DNA from 3 places in the Streptomyces sp. NPDC055632 genome. Region 2 is predicted to be linked to each of the others. Evidence: riboswitches for the same ligand, from Rfam matches in the RefSeq annotation. Region 2 holds a riboswitch; each other region holds the start of a gene.
What was found. Region 2 has a riboswitch for cobalamin ahead of ACWGSR_RS09215 (ABC transporter substrate-binding protein). Riboswitches for the same ligand answer to the same signal wherever they lie in the genome.
Positions count from the first base shown of each region.

Region 1: linked by a shared signal. The riboswitch ahead of ACWGSR_RS01360 (hypothetical protein) and the one ahead of ACWGSR_RS09215 (ABC transporter substrate-binding protein) in region 2 are both predicted to bind cobalamin.
Region 3: linked by a shared signal. The riboswitch ahead of ACWGSR_RS00115 (CoA-acylating methylmalonate-semialdehyde dehydrogenase) and the one ahead of ACWGSR_RS09215 (ABC transporter substrate-binding protein) in region 2 are both predicted to bind cobalamin.

Region 1 covers NZ_JBSHHY010000001.1:302,986-308,307, forward strand. Annotated here, with positions in the region: gene ACWGSR_RS01350 (sugar ABC transporter permease) at 1-954, opposite strand, end outside; gene ACWGSR_RS01355 (MFS transporter) at 951-2,084, opposite strand; cobalamin riboswitch at 2,370-2,578, shown strand; gene ACWGSR_RS01360 (hypothetical protein) at 2,669-2,926, shown strand; gene ACWGSR_RS01365 (DUF6193 family natural product biosynthesis protein) at 3,212-3,904, shown strand; gene ACWGSR_RS01370 (universal stress protein) at 3,975-4,487, opposite strand; gene ACWGSR_RS01375 (SAV_915 family protein) at 4,782-5,117, shown strand; gene lysA (diaminopimelate decarboxylase) at 5,128-5,322, shown strand, end outside.
Region 2 covers NZ_JBSHHY010000005.1:6,370-11,691, forward strand. Annotated here, with positions in the region: gene ACWGSR_RS09200 (SDR family NAD(P)-dependent oxidoreductase) at 1-512, shown strand, start outside; gene ACWGSR_RS09205 (TetR family transcriptional regulator) at 604-1,197, shown strand; gene ACWGSR_RS09210 (cold-shock protein) at 1,443-1,649, shown strand; cobalamin riboswitch at 1,700-1,880, shown strand; gene ACWGSR_RS09215 (ABC transporter substrate-binding protein) at 1,957-3,018, shown strand; gene ACWGSR_RS09220 (FecCD family ABC transporter permease) at 3,015-4,073, shown strand; gene ACWGSR_RS09225 (ABC transporter ATP-binding protein) at 4,070-4,957, shown strand; gene ACWGSR_RS09230 (radical SAM protein) at 4,870-5,322, opposite strand, start outside.
Region 3 covers NZ_JBSHHY010000001.1:19,499-24,820, forward strand. Annotated here, with positions in the region: gene ACWGSR_RS00095 (B3/B4 domain-containing protein) at 1-680, opposite strand, end outside; gene ACWGSR_RS00100 (EamA family transporter) at 737-1,573, opposite strand; gene ACWGSR_RS00105 (helix-turn-helix domain-containing protein) at 1,724-2,308, shown strand; gene ACWGSR_RS00110 (hypothetical protein) at 2,551-2,823, shown strand; cobalamin riboswitch at 2,914-3,084, shown strand; gene ACWGSR_RS00115 (CoA-acylating methylmalonate-semialdehyde dehydrogenase) at 3,296-4,795, shown strand; gene ACWGSR_RS00120 (acyl-CoA dehydrogenase family protein) at 4,813-5,322, shown strand, end outside.

The DNA.
Region 1 (5,322 bases), on a different contig from region 2:
CATGCCCGCGGGACGGCCGGATCCCCCGTAGGTGAGGTGGTTCTCGGCCAGGGCGCTCAGCGTGACGACTCCCCGGCAGGAGCACGCGTGCGCCCAGTCCTCGGGCAGCCGGGCGAGTTTGAGCAGGGCGACGGCGGTGATCGCGGCGGCCGAGGTGTCCAGGGGGCCGTACGGGGCCGCGTGGTCGTCCGGGAGCACGAACGGCCCCGACAGGACACCCTCCAGCGAGAGCAGACGCCGGGCCGCCGCGGTCAGGCGAACGCGGTCGTGGGCGGCGGCCCCGGGAAGGAGCAGGGCGTCCGCCACGGCGAGGAGAAGCCAGGCCCGGCCTCGGCTCCACCCCCGCCCGGGCTCCTCGCACGGCCGCCAGCCGACGTCCCCTCCCTCGAACCGCCAGGCGGGCAGCGGTTCTCCCTCCGCTCCGAGGCACAGGTCCAGGTGTCGGCGGAGGTGCTCGGCAGCGGCCCCGGGCGCGACCGTCGCCAGCAGGGGCACGGTCCCGGGCACACCGTCGGCGCGGGCCTGCAGCCGGGGGCCGCCGAAGGCGTCCCCCCAGGGAACGACACCGAGTTCGGGGTCACGGGCCGCGAGAACGGCACGCGCGGCCCGCTCCTGAAGGACGGCCGCCTGCGGGTCGCCGTCGGCAAGGGCGGTCGGATACCAGAAGATCAGCCCCCGGGTGACCGTGTCCTCGTCGGCCCAGGGCGCCAGGGCCGCCGTGCGTCCGGCAGCTGTACGCCGATCGGCCTCCGATCCGCTGTACCGGGCCCGCAGCCACAGCAGTCCGGCCCAGAATCCGCCGGTCCAGGAGCCACGCCCCGTCGTCTTCCACATGCCGTCCCGAGGTTCCGCGTACAGCGGGAACCGCTCCCCGACCTGGGCCTCGGTCGTGGTGACGCGTTCCATCACGGCGGCCAGGGCCCGGTCGCCCCAGTCGTCCGCCACGCCGCTCACGGGGCCGGCACCCGCCGGTCGCGGCGGCACCAGACGTACGCGAGGGCCGCGGCGGCCGTGAACTCCGCGGCCACGAGCAGCCATCCCGTGCCGTAACGGCCGGTCTCCGCGAACGGCGCGAAGACGGCGGGACCGATCGCGAAGCCGGCGAAGAAGCCGGCGGCGACCAGGGCCGAATCCTGCCCTGCCCCGCCCTGTTTCGCCCGCTGCACCACCAGCACCATGGACACGGCGTTCGCCGAGACCGCGAACACGCCCACCGTGACCGCCCCGGCCCACACCAGCGGGGCGGCCCACCGCGCGGCGCCGATCAGGAGTGCCGCGCCGACGGCTCCGCACGCCAGGAGGGCGGGCAGCCGCTCCGCCCGCCCGGGCCCGGCCGCCCGGGACCACCCGACACGGCCGATGATCCCCGTGACGCCGAGGACCGCGACGAGAGCCGCCGCGACGGCAGGTCCGAGGCCCAGAGATTCCGACCCGTACAGCGCGAGATAGGTGTTGACCGACGCGATCCCCGCGCCGAGGAAGAGGGAGTAGCCGCACAGCCAGGCCGTCATGCCTTCGGGGGCCCGCAGCCGGCCGGCGGGTGACGCGGGTGGCGCGTCATCGGCGGGCAGGGACCGGTACGCCCAGGCAGCGGCCGACAGCGCGGCAGCCGCGGCGGTCCACACGGCGGCGCGCCAGCCGAGACCCGCGGCGAGCCCGGCCAGCGGAAGTCCCGCCGCGAACGCGCCCAGTTGCACACCCGACTGCTTCATACCGGTCACCGCGCCACGCCGTTCGGGGACCACCGCCGCCAGCACGGCCTTGTTGGTGGCCGGATTGGCGAGCGCCTGCGGGATGCCCCCCAGGGCCACCGCCCCCAGCAGCAGCCCGGCACCGGGTGCGGCACCGATCAGCGCCAGGGCGACGGCGGAGACCACGAGCAGCAGCACCAGCGAGCGTCGCGGGCCCATCCGGTCGACGATCCGTCCCCCGACCGGGGAGAGGAGGGCGGCGGTACCGAAGCCGAGGGTCGTGGTCAGGCCGAGCACCGTCGGCGAGACGCCCAGGCCGTCCACCAGACGCGGGCCGAGCGCTCCCAGCAGGAACAACTGGAGCATGGAGAAGGCCATCGCGCAGGTGAGCAAGGCTGTGAGTCGCGCATGCCCCCGCCCGTCCGGCCGGGCTCCCGCTTCCGTACCGTGTGACGCCACAGGTCTCGTCTCCGTCTCTCGCGGTGCGGTGGGGCCGATGCGGACCGTCGGACAGTCGGTCGCGCCGACCGCACGGCGGGTTCCCGGCGACCCCTGTGGCATGGAACACACCGCGCGGCTGCCGACCGAGCGGGTACGCGCCTTCCCGGCGCCCGCGACGGTCCCGGGCGGTGTACGGGGACGTGGTGCGCGAGGTCGCGGGTGGCGGGTTTCGCACCCCTGTACATAGGGTGCGGCCGTTCCGCTTGCCGGCGGACGACAACTGAATGCCTACCCGATGGGGGAAGCCGGTGCGAATCCGGCGCTGACCTGCAACCGTGAGCGGCGGAGCACCACGTGCCGCGAGTCGGAACGCCCGTTGCGCGGGTGTACTGCTTCTCACTGTCATGGTCTGCAGCGCGGAGCCCGGCAACTGCCTCTGGAACCCGCCGCGATCGTCCACGACCGCGCGTGCGGCTCCTTCCTGTGACGAAGCCCCGGGAGTCTGTTGCCGACCCCTTGTCGAAGGGATCTGTGCCATGGTCGGCGTCAGACCACCGGTCAGGCTCGCTGCCGTGCTCGGCGCCTGCGGCTCGTTCCTCGCCGTCGGCACGGTCGTCCGCTGCGCCCCCGGCGACCAGGCAACCGGCCTCGCCGCCCTGAGGAACGCGGGCTTCACGATCGCCGGCACCCAGCGCTGGGGCGAGGCGTTCGTCTGCCGGATCGAAGGCAAGCCCACCGCCGCCACCGAGGCCTGCGTGAACACTCCCCCGGCCTCCGCCCACTGGTCGTACTAGCACGCCCCCGACGGCGGCAACTGGGCCCACAGCCAGTCCGGAGCCTCGGGCCGCAAGCCCGCGCAGGGCAGCTTCGAGGGCTGGTCGTTCTCCCTGAACAAGACCTCCACGACCAACCCGGCGCCGCGCGTCGCCCCCGTCCGCCCGTAACGGACACCAGGCCTTTGGCCTCCGGCCCCCGGGTCCGGTGAACGAGGCAGCCTCCGGCGTGCCTCGTTCGCGCCGGACAGACCCTGGGCTCGGACCACGCGCATCGTCTCCCTGCTGCCCGCCGCGACCGGCATCGTGGCCGAACTCGGCCTGGCGTCCGATCCGGTGGGCAGGACCCGCGCGTGCGACTGGCCGCCGGAGGAGGTGGCCGGGGTGCCGGTGGTGACCTCAGCCGAGTTCTCCTCGGACGTCCTGACCAGCCGTGAGATCTCCGCCGCGGTCGGCGGCGCCGGGCACGGCGGCTCCTCGCTCCACACCCTGGACGTCGAAGCGCTCGGGGCCCTCGCGCCGGAGGTCGTGCTCAACCAGGACCTGCCGACGGCCGTCGAGATGCTCGACGCCTGGCACGGGCGGCTGCCACTGGCCGAGATGGGCCGCCGCTGGCCCGCGCCCGCCGTCCTCCCCCTCGCCGTGGCACTGGAAGAGGGACGCGCCGTCCCGCACCGGTGGGAGGAGGTCCGCGCGCTGCCCGCGGACGCGATCGACGGACGGCTGGTCGAAGCCGCCCACGCGGTACCACGGTTGAGGGCGCTCTTCCCGATCGTCTCCCACGCCGCCCTGAGCTTCAGCGACACCCCGCTCCCGCCGCACTCCGACGCCTTCCCCCGGGCCGCCCCGCACGGGGAACACGGCTGGCTCGTCGGCAGCCAGACGGAACCGGCCTCCGCGCACACCGCCGTCACCAGCGCCGAAGAAGCCGTCGCCCACCTCGTACGACTGCTGCCCGACACCGGCTCCGAGCGGACTCCCACCCGCACGGACGGCTGACGGGCAGGTCGCGCCGTCGGCCTCGCCGGAGCACCCGCCTCGGACCTCGCCGTACGAGCCGGTACGGGCCTTACGCGGAGAGCTCTCGTAGGTCCAGCGGCCTTCTCCAGAAGTTGCGGCGGTGCACCGCCTCGAGTTCGGTCTGGAGCGGGGACGGGGGCACCGCCAGCACGGGGCAGGCGGCGTGAGCGAGGCAGTGCCGTGCCACCGAGGGGCGAACGAGGCGGCGAAACACGGTACGCGGCCCCGTACCGACCACGAGGAGGTCTTCCGGGTCACGCGCGGCGTTCACGAGGGCGGCACCCGGGGTGCCGTGCACCGTGAGACCCGCGAGGGCGACACCGGGTCCCGCCGTACCGAAGGCCGTGTCGAGGACGTCCCTCAGCCGCTCGACGGCCGCAGCCCGGTGCTCCGCCAGGGCGGAGGGCCCGCAACCGTTTCGGCTTCCGAGTTCGCCACCGGGCGGCTGCCAGGCGAGGACGGCCCACAGTTCCGCGTCGCGCGCGCGGGCCTCCGCCGCCGCCCTGTGCAGCACGGTCATGCCCCCCGGGGTGCCTGTTGCACCGACCACGACTCTCCGCACGGCCTGTGTCCTTTCCTTCTCGTCTTCCGTCTCCTATGAAAGGGCTTCGCCGATGGTTCAACGCGTTCGTTGACGCTTCCCTCACGCCGTGGCCGCGGGTCATGACGGATCCCTGATGCCGGGCGGCGCCGTCCGTCAGTGACGCGTATGGACCGGGCCGGTCGCCGTATGGGACCCGTTATGGGCCGTCCTCGGGCGAGGAGGTCGGGGGATAGCTTCGTCGTCGTGTCCCGGACCGCCTCCCCGCGTCCGGGGCCCACCACCCGTCCCTCGCGGTTCCCGCAGGAGAGCCCCATGTGTCTGTTCCAGTACGACGACGATCCCGAGCCCGAGGAACCGGTCCCGGCCGGACTCCTCCACGTGCCCGTCCGGCCGGGAACGACGGAGGTGGTGCTGCGCATGTTCCGCACCCCTCTGGGCGAACGTACCGCCGTCGGCTTCACCCGCCCCGACCTGCTGACCTCCGTCCTCGGCCCGGAGCAGCCCTGGATCCGGCTGTCCGAACCGGCGCTGCGCGCGCTGGCCTCGCCCCTCGGCGCGTACCGGCTGACGATCGACCCGACGCTCACCGCCTCCCCGGTCACCCGCCTGCCGGCGGACACCGCCGGGATCGCGGCCCGTGCCCTGTGAGGAGGTTCCTATGACCACCGAGATCGTCACCGAGGTCACCGCCGGCGCGGAGGACCTGTCCGTGTGGCCCGCGTCCACGCGGCGCCTCCCGCACGGCGACCTGGCCGTCGGCGGGGTGTCCCTGGCGGAGGTGGCCGAGCGCTTCGCCACTCCCGTCTACGTCCTCGACGAGGGCGAGGTGCGCGACCGCTGCCGGATCTACCGG
Region 2 (5,322 bases):
TGGGCGAGGGGCCCGGGTTCGACGTCCTCGTCAACAACGCGGGCGCGAGCGGCTCCGGCCGCATCCACCAGCTCACCACCGAGACCTTCGACCGGCTGTTCGCGATCAACGTGAGGGCCCCGCTCTTCCTCGTCCAGCAGGGCCTCGGTCGGCTGCGCGACGGCGGCCGGATCGTCAACATCTCCTCGGCGGCGACGCGGCACGCCTTTCCCGACTCCGTCACGTACGCGATGACCAAGGGGGCCGTCGACACGATGACCCTCGCCCTCGCCAAGGAGCTGGGGCCCCGGGGCATCACGGTCAACGCCGTGGCCCCCGGCTACATCGCGACGGACATGAACGCGCGGCGCCGGGCGACGCCCGAGGCGAGCGCCGCCCTCGCCGCGCTCTCGGTCTTCAACCGGCTCGGGACGCCCGCCGACGTGGCGGACGTGGTCGCCTTCCTCGTCTCCGACGACGCCCGCTGGATCACCGGCCAGTACGTGGACGTGACGGGCGGCACCGCGCTCTGAACCCGCCCCGCCCCGGCCCGGGGGCCGGTCCCGGACCGGCCCCCGCGCACCCCTCCTCGGGGCGGTTCCCCGTGGATAAAGTGGGGGCACGATGACACGTTTCCGCGAGAGCGTCCGGTCCCTGCTGCGCGAGCAGGTGCTCGACGCCGCCTACCGCCTCGTCGCCGCCGAGGGCTGGAGCGGGCTGCGCATGACCTCCATCGCGCGGGCCGCCGGCATCAGCCGCCAGACCCTCTACAACGAGTTCGGTGCGAAGGAGGCCATCGGCAACGCCCTGGTCCAGCGCGAGCTGGAGGGCTTCCTGATCGGCATCGAGCGCGAACTCGACTCCCACCGGGGCGAGTTGGAGGCAGCGGCGGCGGCCGGCGTCGGCTACACGCTCCAGCAGACCGTGGACAACCCCCTCATCAAGAGCGTCCTGGTCGCGGCGCGGGGCGGCGAGGACGACCTCCTCGCCTACCTCACCACCCGCGCGGAGCCGGTCTTCGGCACGGCCATGGCGATGCTCCACGCGTACGCGACCGAGGCCTGGCCCGAGGTGGACGATGAGTCGCGCGGGCTCGCCGTCGAGACGGTCGTCCGGCTCACCGTCAGCCACATCGTCCAGCCGGTGGCCCCGCCCGCCGAGACGGCGGCGCGCATCGCCAGGATCACGGCGAGGATCTCGTACCCCGGCGGCCGCTGAGGGACGCCCCGCCCCCTCCGGAAGGCGCCGGACGCACGACGAGGCCCGGTGTCGAACACGGGGGATCTCCGACACCGGACCTCTGTTGAATATTCTACGAGATCCCCGGGAGTGCTCGCGCACCGCCCGCCCGCCGACGGGCGAAGCGCGGACGGGCGGGGTACACCTCCCCTGAGACGCGGACGCGGCCGGACCCGGCCGGGACACCCCTCGCCCGCGTCGCCGACGCCGAGGAGGAGGCAGCCGTGGAAGGCAGGAGCAAAGGGTTCGTGCGGTCCTTCAACCGTCTCGGGGGATACGGGTTCGTCGTCCCCGTCGGCTCCCAGGACCAGGTCTGGTTCAGCGCGGAGGACATCGAGGACGAGAGCCGGACCGTCTCCGAGGGGCAGCAGGTCTCCTTCGTCCTGGTCCTCGGGGACGGCCGCTTCGAGGCCAGGGAGCTGCGCCTCTGACGCCGACCGCGCCCCGGGGCACGCCCCCGGCCCGGTGGTACTGTGCCGGGGCCAGTCGCACCTTTGTACGCGCCCGAACGGGTGCGTGCACGGGTCAGGGAATCCGGTGCGAGACCGGAACTGACGCGCAGCGGTGAGGGCGACGGGCGGAGCATCGGCCACTGGGCGGCGACGACGACGGCCCGGGAAGGCGCCCCGTCCGGCCGACCCCGAGTCCGAAGACCTGCTGGCGGCCCCGGCGCACGCCCGCCCGGGGAGCACCGTACGACAGGCTCCGCGCATGAGCCGTGGCCGCAGAGGAAGTCCCGTGCCGCTCGCACACCCCGTCCGCTCCGCCGTGCTGTTCCTGACCGGAGCCCTGCTCCTGACCGCCACCGGCTGCGGCGCGGGGACCACCCCCGCCCCCGTCCGGCCCGCGGGCGGCGCCGGGGAGGCGAAGACCGGGTACCCGGTCACCCTCGACGACAACTGCGGACGGCCCGTCCGCGTCGAGCGCGCGCCGGAGCGGGCCGTCGCCCTCGACCAGGGCGCGGCGGAGATCATGCTCTCCCTCGGCCTCGCCGACCGCATGGTGGGCACCGGCACCTGGACGGACCCCGTCCTCAAGGGGCTGGAGGAGGAGAACGCCGGGGTCCCGCGCCTCGCCGACCGCTACCCCTCCTTCGAGAAGGTCCTCGACGCCGAACCCGACTTCGCCGCCGCCTCCTTCGCGTACACCCTCGGCAAGGGCGGGGTGGCGGCCCGCGAGCGGTTCGAGCAGCTCGGCGTCCCCACCTACCTCTCGCCCACCGACTGCGTCGGCAAGGACAACAGCGGCGACGGCGACGGCGTCCGCGTCCAACCGCTCACCATGGAGACGGTCTACGGCGAGATCCGCGACCTGGCCCGGATCTTCGCGGTGCCGGAGCGCGGCGAGAAGCTCGTCGCGGAGCTCAAGGCCCGTGTGACGAAGGCCGCTTCGGGCGGAGGCTTCGGGGACGCCACGGTCCTCTACTGGTTCGCCAACTCCGAGGCGCCCTACATGGCGGGCTGCTGCGGCGCCCCCGGCATCGTCTCCCGCGAGCTGGGCGCGAAGAACGTCTTCGACGACACCAAGGAGGAGTGGCCCCAGATCAACTGGGAGACCGTCGCCGACCGCGACCCCGACGTCCTCGTCATCGGCGACCTCACCCGCCGCTCGCAGTCGGCCGAGAGCGCCGCCAAGAAGATCGAGTTCCTGGAGTCCGACCCGGTCACCCGCACCATGACGGCGGTCAGGAACAAGCGGTACGTGCTCCTCAGCGGCCAGGCGCTCAACCCCACGATCCGCACCGTCGAGGCCGTCGAGAAGGTGGCGGCGGCGCTCCGCTCGTACGGCCTCGCCAAGTGACCACCACCTCTCCGGCTGCCGCTTCGGTACGGAAGGGAGCCGCGGCCCTGCTGTGGACGGCGGCCGGACTCGCCCTCCTGGCCGCGTCGGTCGCCGCGGCGATCACCATCGGCCCGGCCCGCATCGGCGTCGCCGACGTGTGGGCGACGGTCGCCGCCCACCTCGGCGGCGGCGCCCCGGCGCTCTCCCCGATCCGGGACGGGATCGTCTGGGACCTGCGGCTGCCCCGCACCCTCCTGGCCGCCGTCTGCGGCGCCGGGCTCGCCCTCTGCGGCGCGGTGATGCAGTCGCTGCTGCGCAACCCGCTCGCCGACCCCTTCGTCCTCGGCGTCTCCTCCGGCGCCTCGACCGGCGCGGTCGCGGTCGTCGTCCTCGGGGTCGGCGGGGGAGTCCTCTCCGTCACCGGCGGGGCGTTCCTCGGGGCGGTCTGCTCCTTCGCGCTCGTGCTGCTGCTCAGCCACACCCTCGGCGGCTCGACGGACCGCGTGGTCCTCTCCGGGGTCGCCGCCATGCAGCTCTTCTCCGCCCTCACCTCCTTCGTCGTGATGACGGCCGCCGACGCGGAGACCACCCGGGGCGTCCTCTTCTGGCTGCTCGGCTCGCTCGCCGGGGCCGGCTGGACCGACGTGTGGGTGTGCCTCGCGGTCCTCGCGGCGGCCCTGACGACCTGCCTGGGACACGCGCGGACCCTGGACGCGTTCGCCTTCGGCGAGGAGGCCGCCGCCTCGCTCGGCGTCTCCGTCGCCCGGACCCGGCTCGTCCTCCTGTGCGTCACCGCCCTCCTGACGGCCGCCCTGGTCTCCGCCGCCGGGGCCATCGGCTTCGTCGGACTCGTCCTGCCGCACGCCGCCCGCGCGCTCACCGGCCCCGGGCACGCCCGGCTCCTGCCGGTCACCGCCCTGGCCGGAGCGGTCTTCCTGGTCTGGGCCGACACGCTCGCCCGCACCGTCCTCGACCCCCAGGAGGTGCCGGTGGGCGTGGTGACCTCGCTGATCGGCGTACCGGCCTTCGTCCTCGTCCTCCACCGCACGCGCAGCACGAGGAGCACGCGATGACCCCCACCGGAGAAGACACGGGCACGGGCCTCCGCGCCGACCGGGTCTCGCGCACCGCCGGCGGCGTCCTCGTCCTCGACGGCGTCAGCGTCGCCCCGGTCCCCGGGACCGTCACCGGCCTCCTCGGCCCCAACGGCTCCGGCAAGTCCACGCTCCTGCGGCTCCTCGCCGGCGTCCTCGCCCCCGACTCCGGGGTCGTCACCCTCGACGGCGACCCGCTGGCCGGCCTCGGCCGCAGGACCGTCGCCCGGCGCCTCGCCACGGTCGAGCAGCAGTCCGACACCCAGACCGACCTGACCGTCCTCGACGTCGTACGCCTCGGCCGCGTCCCGCACCGCAGGGCCTGGACCCCGCCCTCGGCGGCGGACGAGGCCGCCGTCCGCTCCGCCCTCGCCCGCACCGGGCTCGCCGACCGCGCCCGCCAGCCCTGGCGGACCCTCTCCGGCGGCGAGCGCCAGCGCGTCCAGATCGCCCGCGCCCTCGCCCAGGAGCCGCGCGAACTCCTCCTCGACGAGCCCACCAACCACCTCGACGTCCAGCACCAGCTGGACCTCATGGAGCTGGTCTCGGGGCTGCGCCTCACCGCCGTCGTCGCCCTGCACGACCTGAACCTCGCGGCCGTGTACTGCGAGCGGCTCGTGGTCCTCTCCGGCGGCCGCGTGGTCGCCTGCGGCACGCCGGACGAGGTGCTCACCGAGGAGCTGATCGCGGACGTCTACCGGGTCCGGGCCGCCGTGACCCGGCCGGAGCCCGGCGGCCGCCCCCACGTCCGCTTCCTGGGGACGGCCGGGCCCTCCTACGCCCCTTCGCCGGGCTCCGGGTCCAGCGCGTCCATGAAGGAGCTGACCGAGAACACCGCGCGCCCGGGACCGGCCGGACCGTAGCCGGGCGGGGCGGTGAGGTTGTTCTCCCGGAGCGTCTCCGTGTACGCCTCCAGGAGCCGCAGGTGGTACTCCAGCGGTGCGCCGTCCGGGTTCTCGCGGCCCAGCGGCGTCGTCGGCTCCGGGCACCAGGTGGTGAACCGGGGCGTGATCCCGCGCGACATGAAGAACCGCAGGCCCTCCCGGGTGGAGGCGATCGCCTCGTCCACGGTCAGGAAGCCCGAGGGACGCGCCATCTCGACCCCGGCGACGAAGTTCGGGATGACGTTGCGCGGCCCGAAGACCTCCGCCGAGTCCAGGATCCGGCGGTGCCACTCGTCCCGGCCGATGTAGCGCTCCTTGCCGGGGCAGTACAGCTCGAACAGGCG
Region 3 (5,322 bases), on a different contig from region 2:
GTGAGGTGCCGGACGGCGGTCCGCTCCGCGTGCGGGGCGAGCAGGTCGCGCAGTTCGTCCGCGGCGGTGTCGAGGAGTCGGCCGTCGCGGTCGGCGCGGAGGGTCTCCAGGGCGAAGACGACGCGGGTGGAGTCCTCGGTGACGCGGGTGCGGTGGGCGTCGCGGTGGTTCCAGTGGCGGGTGAGGACGCCGGCGGCGTCCGCGTAGACGATCTCGCCGGGCCGGGGGGCCTCGACGGTGTCGGGCTCGCCGAGCGGGGTGAAGGCCTCGGTGCCGTGGGCGGGGCGGATGTCGACGTCGCCGGTGACGTGGTCGAGGTCGAAGGCGCCGGCGGGCAGGCCGTGGCGGACGGAGACGGTGTTGTAGGAGTCCACGGCCGGGTTGATCCGCGGCAGCACCCCCTTCTTGGCGAGACGGCGGCCGAGGGCGTCGACGCTGGGGCGGACGCGGCGGGGGTTGGTGCCGAAGGAGCGGTACGCGGCGTGCCAGGCCTCGATGCGGGGGTCGGTCTCGTCGGCGGGGAGCCAGGTGCGGTCGGCGAGCCGCCGTTCGAGCTCGGCCACGGCTCCGGCGGTGCGGGGCCAGGGCTCGCGGCCGCGCAGGCCGGTGGCGGTGACCAGGGCGATGCGGGTGCCGGGGAAGGCCTCGGCGACGGCGGGGGCGAGGCGGAAGGCGGTCATGGGATTTCCGTTCCGTGCGGGGGCGAAGGCGGTCTTCGTACGGGACGTCCCGGCCCTCAGGCCAGGGCGAGGAGGCCGACGGCGACGGCGGCCGTGCCGAGGCCGACGAGCTGGGCCCGGTGGATGCGCTCGGCGAGGACGCCGCGGGCGAGCAGGACCGTGCCTGCCGGGTAGAGGGCGGTGACCACGGCGACGACGGCGAGGTCACCGCCGCGGACGGCGAGCAGGAAGAGCAGGTTCGCCACGGAGTCCAGCGCTCCGGCGGCGGCCGAGACGGCGTACGCGGGCTTCTCGGGGCCCAGCCTGCGGTACATCAGCCCGGCGGCGACCAGGGTGACGGCCGAGGAGACCGCCCGGCCCACGATCAGCGGGGCCACTCCGCTGTCGGAGGGCGCTTGGTGGAGGAAGACCAGTTGGAGGGCGATGGCGGCGCCCGCGCCGAGGGCGAGCAGCAGGGCCGTACGGGAGGGGCGGACGGCTCCGGCGCCGTGCCCGGCGCTGACGAGCACCACCGCCGCCAGCGCGAGCGGCAGGCCGAGGAGACCGGCGGCGCCCAGGTGCTCGCCCTGGAGGAGCCCGACGCCGACGGGAAGCACGGCGGACACCAGGGCGGTCACGGGCGACAGGACGCTCATCGGGCCGATGGCCAGGGTCCGGTAGAGCAGGGCGAACGCGGCGGCCGAGGCGACGCCGGACGCGGCTCCCCAGGCGAGGGCGCCGGGGCTGAACGAGGTGCCGAGGAACGGCCACAGCAGCAGCTCGACCGCGAGGGAGGCGGGGGCGGCGACCATCACGGTGCGCAGGACGTGGGCCTTGCGGGCTCCCAGGCCGCCGAGGAAGTCGGCGCAGCCGTAGGCGAGGGAGCTGCCCAGGGCCAGCAGCAGAGCGATCACGGATGACATCCCTAGTTTTCTCAATGGAACGACCGAACCGTACAACAGACCGACCGACATGCGTCAACCGATCGACCGGGCGGTACATTCCAGTGATCCGCTCGCGAGAACCGGGCGGGGGTCGGGCGGAGAACGGGAAGGGTGATCGAATTGGCCGAGACAGAGGCGGCCCTGCGGACGCTCGCGCACAACGTCAGGACGGCCCGCGTCCGCGCGGGCCTGTCCCTCGACGAGCTCGGACGGCGCGCCAAGGTCAGCAAGGGTGCCCTGGTGGGCCTGGAGAAGGCCCAGGGCAACCCCAACTTCGCCACCCTGGTCCGGCTGGCCGACACCCTCGGGGTCTCGGTGTCCGCCCTGATGGAGGGCCCGACGGAGGGCCGGGTCCGCGTGGTGGACGCCGCCGGCGTCGCACCGCTGTGGACCGGCGAGGAGGGCGGCGAGGCCCGCCTCATGCTGACGACCTCGGGCCCGGCGCCGGTCGAGGTCTGGCGCTGGAGGCTGGAACCGGGCGAGGAGTACCCCAGCCACCCCCACCGGGCCGGGGTCGTCGAGACCGTCAGCGTCACCTCGGGCCGGATGACCCTGGTCGTCGACGGCGTCGAGCACTCCGTGGGCACCGGCCAGACAGCCGCCTTCGACGGCGATACCACCCACACCTACCGCGGCGCCGGCACCGACACCTGCCGCCTGATCATGACGGTCCACCTGCCCCCGGGCCCGGCTTCCACGTACTGAGGGAGCGACGGACCGACGGGCACCCGTCGGACGCTCCGGGGCCGCACGGGTCCCGAAGATGGGTGGTGGCACCCATGACGTGAGAGGCCCGGTGGGTCAAGCTGTCCTCGGTCGAGAGCGTCGTCGCAGGTCAGGTCGTTCGGAGGGTGGGACGGGGGCCGCGCGCGTCCGGTCCGTGGGGGCCGGGCGGTGCACCACGGCGTTCGCCCCCCGTTCCGTCCGTCCCTTCCGGAGAAGCCCCGATGCTCGTCCTCATCGCCCTCTCGGCCGTCGCCCTGTTCGGCTCCCTCGTCCTGTGCACCGTGACCGTCGCACGGATGCGGGAGCTTCCGGCGTGGCGGCGCTTCCTCCCCCTGAGCCTCTTCCTGATCGCGCTGGCCGCGAGCCTCCTGCGCGCCGTCGACGTCCGCGAGATCGCCGACGCGATCGCCTTCCCCCTCAACGCGGCGGCCGTTCTCCTGTCCGTGCGCGAGATCCGCGCCCGGCGGCTCCGGAACGCGGCCGGGGCTTCCTAGGGCCCGACCCGCCGGACGCGCCTCGGGGACGTACTCCCCCGGACGGCACGGCAGTTCGGGGTGGACTTACTAGGACGCCCAACTATATGTTCGTGGCACAAGGTCCGCGGTGCAGGGAAGCCGGTGTGAATCCGGCACGGTCCCGCCACTGTGACCGGGGAGCGTGCTGCCGTCCACACGTCACTGACGAGGTCCGTCGGGAAGACGGGCGGCACGCGGGGATCCGGGAGTCAGGATACCGGCCGCGGAGCGTTCCGTGTTGTCCACGAGGATGGAGCAGACACGCATGGCACCGGTCCGTACCCACGACCCTGGTGATCCGGCGGAGCGAGCGGCGACCCCCGCGTTCACATAGCTCTTCGGCGGCCCCGCGCCGCCCTGTCCCACGGCGTTCCCCCTCGGCGCACCCACCCGGTGCGACCGGCGGTCCGCCGTGCCGTCCCCGGATCCGACCTGACGAGAGCAGGCACCCATGGTCCGTGAACTCACCCATTTCATCGGCGGGAAGCACACCGCCGGCACGTCCGGCCTCTTCGGCGACGTGTACGACCCCAACACCGGCACCGTCCAGGCCCGCGTCCCGCTCGCGGGCCGCGCCGACACCGAGCACGCGATCGCGGACGCGGTCGCCGCCCAGCGGGAGTGGGGCGCCTGGAACCCGCAGCGGCGCGCCCGCGTCCTGCTGCGGTTCCTCCAGCTCGTCGAGGACGAGCGCGACGCGCTGGCGAGGCTGCTGTCGGCCGAGCACGGCAAGACCGTCGCGGACGCCCACGGCGATCTGCAACGCGGTCTCGAAGTAGTGGAGTTCGCCGCCGGCATCCCCCATCTCCTCAAGGGGGAGTTCACCGACAACGCCGGAACGGGCATCGACGTGCACTCCCTGCGCAGCCCGCTCGGCGTCGTCGCCGGCATCACCCCGTTCAACTTCCCCGCGATGATCCCGCTGTGGCAGGCCGCGCCCGCGCTTGCCTGCGGCAACGCCTTCCTCCTCAAGCCGTCCGAACGCGACCCCTCCGTACCGCTCCGGCTCGCGGAGCTGTTCCTGGAGGCGGGGCTCCCGGCCGGCGTCCTCAACGTCGTCAACGGCGGCGAGGAGGCCGTCACCACCCTCCTCGAAGACCCCCGCGTGCAGGCCCTCGGCTTCGTCGGCTCCACCCCGATCGCCGCGCACATCTACGCGACGGCCGCCGCCCACGGCAAGCGCGCCCAGTGCTTCGGCGGCGCCAAGAACCACATGATCGTGATGCCCGACGCGGATCTCGACCAGGCCGTCGACGCCCTGGTGGGGGCCGGTTACGGCTCGGCGGGCGAGCGCTGCATGGCGATCTCCGTCGCCGTGCCCGTCGGCGAGGAGACCGCCGACCGGCTGGTGGCCGCGCTGAAGGAGCGCGTCGCCGCCCTCCGGATCGGCCGCTCCGACGACCCGGAGGCCGACTTCGGGCCGCTGGTGAGCCGGGACGCCCTGGAACGGGTCACCCGCTACGTCGACATCGGCGTGGAGGAGGGCGCCGAACTCGTCGTCGACGGGCGCGGCTTCACCCTGCCCGGCCACGAGGACGGCTTCTTCGCAGGGGCCTCCCTCTTCGACCGGGTCACCCCGGAGATGCGGATCCACCGGGAGGAGATCTTCGGCCCGGTGCTGTGCGTCGTGCGCGCCGCCGACTTCGAGGAGGCACTGCGGCTGCCCAGCGAGCACGCGTACGGGAACGGCGTCGCCGTCTTCACCCGGGACGGCGACACCGCCCGCGAGTTCGCGCGCCGGGTCGACACCGGCATGGTCGGCGTCAACGTCCCGATCCCGGTCCCGGTGGCGTACCACACCTTCGGGGGCTGGAAGGCGTCCGGGTTCGGCGACCTGAACCAGCACGGGCCCGACTCGATCCGCTTCTACACCCGCACCAAGACCGTCACCTCGCGCTGGCCCTCCGGGGTCAAGGAGGGCGCGAGCTTCACCATGCCGACGATGGGGTGAACGGAGTGTCCACCAGCATGCTCACGAAGGACCAGCTCGCCCTGGCGGAGGTCACCCTCGACTTCGCGCAGGAGCAGCTCGGCCCGCACGCGGTCGCCTGGGACCGGGACAAGCACTTCCCGGTCGACGTCCTGCGCAGGGCCGCGGGGCTCGGCCTCGGCGGCGTCTACGTCCGCGAGGAGCACGGCGGTTCCGGTCTCGGCCGGGTCGACGGCGTCCTCGTCTTCGAGGCCCTGGCCACCGGCTGCCCCTCCATCGCCGGATACCTCTCCATCCACAACATGGTCGCCTGGATGATCGACCGGTACGGCGACGACGCCCAGCGCGGGCGCTGGCTCCCCGACCTGTGCTCGGCGCACCGGCTCGGCAGCTACTGCCTGACCGAGCCCGGGGCCGGGTCCGACGCCGCCGCCCTGCGCACCCGGGCCGAACGGGTCGGCGACGACTACGTCCTGACGGGGGTGAAGCAGTTCGTCTCCGGGGCGGGCGCCTCCGACGTGTACGTCGTCATGGCCCGTACGGGCGCC